One region of the Luteibacter flocculans genome, then DNA from elsewhere that is predicted to be linked to it. Evidence: predicted binding sites of a transcription regulator. Region 1 holds the regulator's gene; the other holds the start of a gene.
The links. Region 1 encodes sigma-54, which starts transcription at its own class of promoters, with help from an activator protein. Its sites were predicted from a motif close to TGGCACGNGCNTTGC; they were not measured.

Region 1 (2,199 bases):
CACGGAAAGAACGACGTCGAGGCCCTTGATGTTGTCGAAAAGGCGTTCGAAGCGGCTGATCTGCTGTTCCACGCGCTCACGCAGAGCCGGGGTGATTTGGATGTGCTGGCCGCTGATCTGGATTTGCATTGACGCCTCCTTCTTGCTGAGGGTGCCGCCTCGCGGCGACGAGATCGAGGCGGCGGAAACACCGCCTCTCTAGCCTGAATCTGTGGGACCGTAGGTGTGCTTTGGGGTTCCCTCGGTCGTCAACTGGCGCGAATACGTTCGCTGGAACTGGGGATGCGCATCGCTTCGCGGTACTTGGCCACCGTACGTCGGGCGACCTGAATGCCGCGTCGATGCAGTTCTTCCGCCAGGGCCTGGTCGGACAGGGGGCGGCGCGCGTCTTCGCCGAGGATCAGCTTGCGCAGCATGGCCTGGATGGCCGTGGCCGACGCACTGCCGCCGTCTTCGGTGGCGACGCCGCTGGAAAAAAAGTGTTTGAGCTCGAAGGTGCCGCGTGGCGTGTGCATGTACTTGCGGGTGGTGACGCGGGAAATGGTCGATTCGTGCATGCCCACTTCCTCGGCGACCTCGCGGAGCACGAGCGGATGCATGGCTTCCGGGCCGTAGTCGAGGAACGCGCTTTGCCGCCGGACGATCACCTCCGCCACCTTCTGCAGCGTTTCCGCACGGGATTGCAGGCTCTTCAGCAACCAACGGGCTTCCTGCAGCTGGCCCTTCATCCACGTGGCATCGTCGCCGCGCGCGCGGGCAATGAGGTTGCAGTAGTGCTGGTTGAGGCCAAGGCGCGGCTGGGCATCCGGATTCAGACTGACCTGCCAGCGTCCGTTCTCCCGGCGTGCGTAGACGTCCGGCGCCACGTATTCCACGGGCGTGGCATCCAGTGCCGCACCGGGGCGCGGGTCCAGGCTGCGGATCAGGGCGGCGGCTGCCGCAACGTCTGCCTCGGGCGCCTTCAGGCGGCGGGCGATCTTCGCCGCGTCGTTGCGCGCCAGCAGCTCCAGCTCCTCGTTGACGATGCGGATCGCGAGTTCGCGATGCGGCGTCTCGAACGAGAACTGGGACAGCTGGCAGAACAGGCAATCGCGGAGATCGAGGCTGGCGATGCCGGTAGGGTCGAACCGTTGTACGCGCTGCCGCACCGCTTCGATTTCCTCGGCGCTGGCATGCAGTTGAGCGGGCAGGGCGGCTTCGACAGCGGCCACGCCGTCACGCAGGTAACCGTCCTCGTCCAGTGCGTGGATGATCGCCATGGCGATGGCGTGATCGCGCGGCGAGAACTGCGACAGATTGAGCTGCCACTCCAGGTGCTGCTGAAGGCTTTCCGGTGCGGCGTTCTGAGGCTCGAAGCCATCTTCGTCGCCGCCTCCCGTCCGCGAGGACGAGCCGGAGTAGTCGCCTGCTTCACCGTGGAAACGGTCGTCATCCCATTCGGGCGCCAGTTCTTCCGACGGCGTGGCGGTCGATTCCTCGTCTTCTTTCGACGCCTTGGTGGGCTGCTGCTCGCGCGAGAGGAACTCGGGGCTTTCGTAACCCTCGTCTGCCTCGCCCTCCGCCTCCGGCTCGGCCTCGGCGTCTTCCGCGAATTCGAGCAGCGGGTTGCTTTCCGCGATCTGGCGGAGTTCGGCCTCGAGCTCGAGCTGTGACAACTGCAGCAGGCGGATGGCCTGTTGGAGCTGCGGGGTCAGCGTGAGCTGCTGATGGAGGCGAAACTGAAGTCCGGGTTTCATGCCTTCGGCGCTTTGGGTTACGCAGCCATCGTAACCCCTTACGGGCCGCGCAAACCAGCACCGTTACGGCTAGGCCGCCCGTCGGAATGCGACGCGTGTGTCAGATACGGAATTCACGCCCCAGGTACACCTCGCGCACCTTTTCGTCGGCGAGGATGTGCTGAGGTGTGCCCCGGGAGAGGACCTCGCCGTCGTTCAGGATGTACGCCCGGTCGCAGATGCCGAGCGTCTCGCGGACGTTGTGGTCGGTGATGAGTACCCCGATGCCGCGTTCCTTCAGGTGGCGGACGATGCGCTGGATCTCGCCGACGGAAATCGGGTCCACGCCCGCGAAGGGTTCGTCCAGAAGCATGTAGCGCGGGCGCGCCGCCAGGGCGCGGGCAATCTCGACGCGACGACGCTCGCCACCGGAGAGGCTGATGCCTTTCTGCTCGGCGATATGGGCGATCTTGAGTTCGTCGAG
Region 2 (2,199 bases), 170 kb from region 1:
CTGAGCGACGTCGGGCCGCTGGTGGTGCCGGTGGCCTGCGAACCGAGCAGCGAGGACACCTGGCTCTTGATGGAATTGACCGTGGCATCGCCGATCAGCGCGCCGACCTGGTTGTTGGTGGCGTCGTACTTGGTCAGCGTCTTATAGGTCGATATGAACGAGTTATAGGCGCTGACCAGCGAACCGAGCGCCGTGCTCACCGCCGTCGTGTCGTTGGCGATGGTGATGCTGCTGCTGCCGACCTTCGACAGGGTGACGGTCACGCCATCGATCGCCTGGGTGACGACGTTGGACGAACTCGTTGCCGGCAGACCATCGATCGTGAACTGGGCGTCCTGCGCCGGGGTCGGCGTGGTACCTGTGGCCGGATCGAAATTGAACTGCGCGAGATTGCCGTCGCCGCCGCTGCTGGTCACCGTGAAGGCATTGGCCTTGCCGGTGGCCGCCGAGGTCAACACAAGATGCGCGCCATCCGTACCGGTGACGATGCTGGCGTTGACGCCAGGATTGTCCTTGGACTTGTTGATCGCGTCGCGGATGTTCTCGAGCGTGTTCGCGCCGGCTTCGATGTCCAGGCTCATCGACTTGCTGCCGATGGCGATGGTGAGGTTGCCCGTACCGACGGCGGTCTTGGAGTCCGTGAACGCGGCGGACGTGGTCTTTTGCGACGTGGCCAGCTTGCTGACGACGATGTTGTAATTGTTGGGCTGCGCGGTGTTGTCGGCGCTGGCCGAGAGGACCGTCGAATCCTGGACCGAGGTGGTCTGCGTGGTGAACGCGGTGCCGTCCGTGAGGGACTTGATCGCGGTCTGCAGGCTGGTCAGCGACGAGGTGAAATTGCCCACCGCGGAAATCTGGGTGGTATTGGCCTGTTTATCGGCCGCGGCCTGCTTGTCCTGCGCACTACGCTTGTTCGCAACGAGACCGCTGACGATCGTGGCGACGTCGATGGAACTGGAACCGATGCTGACTGGATTGGTGGCCATGAAGCTCTCCTTGAAGACGCCTCACTGCCCTGGGCGCCAATTTGTCGACGGCTGGCGCTCTCGCGAACGCCAGCCGTGACAACTAAGCAATTACCCTGCCAAGGTCCGGGTTACCCCGGACCTCTTCGCTCATCCTGTTACTGGAGGAGCTTCTGGACGATCTGCTGGCTCTGGTTGGCCTGGGCCAGGACCGAGACGCCGGCCTGCTGCAGGATCTGCGCCGAGGACATGTTCGCCGTTTCCTGGGCGAAGTCGGCGTCGGTGATGGCCGACTTCGACGCGGTCAGGTTCTGCGAGATGTTCTGCAGGTTGGAGATCGTGGACTCGAAGCGGTTCTGCACGGCGCCGAGGTTCGAACGGAGGTCCGAGATCGACTGGAGAGCGGCATCGACGCGGTTGATCGTGTCGTTGGCGCCATCGACCGTCTTGATGCTGGAATCGGCCAGCGTGGTCGTGGTGGCGACGTTGATCGCGCCAGCCGTCAGGCCGGAGGCCGTGATGTCGGCAGCGGTACCGCCCACCGTGATCGTGGAGGCCGAGGCAAACTTCACCGCACCGTCCGAACCCACGTAGGCATTGATGCCATCGCCCGACTTGGCGTTGACGGCGTCAGCCAGATCCTGCGCGGTGTTGTACGTACCGGACAGGCTGAATGCGGGGTTGCTGCCGACCTGCAGGGTGACGTTACCGAGCGTGACCGGAGCGGCCGAGCCGGCGTCCACACCATCGACGGTCTTGAGCGTGCCGAGCTGGGCGACGTCCGTACCCGCAACGACCGGAGCGGTGGAAGCCTTGCCCGTGGTGCCGCTGGTGAGGACGAGGTGGTTCGTGGCGTCGAAGCTGGCGGTGGCACCCGAGGTGCCGGCGGTCAGCGCCGTGTTCAGCTTGGTGAGGAAGCTCGCCTGATCGGTGGCGCCGGTCACGGCGGCAGTCTGGCCATCAACCGTGATCGAGAAGTTCGCGGTGTAGTCAGCGATGACGCTGGAAGCGGTCGTGACGCCGGCCGTGTTGGCGGCAGCCTTGAAACCGCCGATCGAACCGGTAGCGAGCTGGCCGACCTGGTTGGCCTTCACGCCCTTGTCGAGGCCGACGGTGATCACTTCACCGACGTTGGCACCGACCTGGAAGCTCAGCTGGTTGGCCGAACCGTCGAGGACCTTCATGCCGTTGAAGTTGGTCTGCGTGGCAATACGGGTCACTTCCGAGAGACGCT

Region 2: the regulator sigma-54 is predicted to act here: its motif matches at 1,073-1,087, upstream of fliD (flagellar filament capping protein FliD).

The regions. Positions count from the first base shown of each region.
Region 1 is NZ_CP063231.1:3,279,321-3,281,519, reverse strand. It holds gene hpf (ribosome hibernation-promoting factor, HPF/YfiA family) at 1-129, opposite strand, end outside; gene IM816_RS14265 (RNA polymerase factor sigma-54) at 249-1,736, opposite strand; gene lptB (LPS export ABC transporter ATP-binding protein) at 1,837-2,199, opposite strand, start outside.
Region 2 is NZ_CP063231.1:3,113,654-3,115,852, forward strand. It holds gene fliD (flagellar filament capping protein FliD) at 1-986, opposite strand, end outside; gene IM816_RS13445 (flagellin N-terminal helical domain-containing protein) at 1,124-2,199, opposite strand, start outside.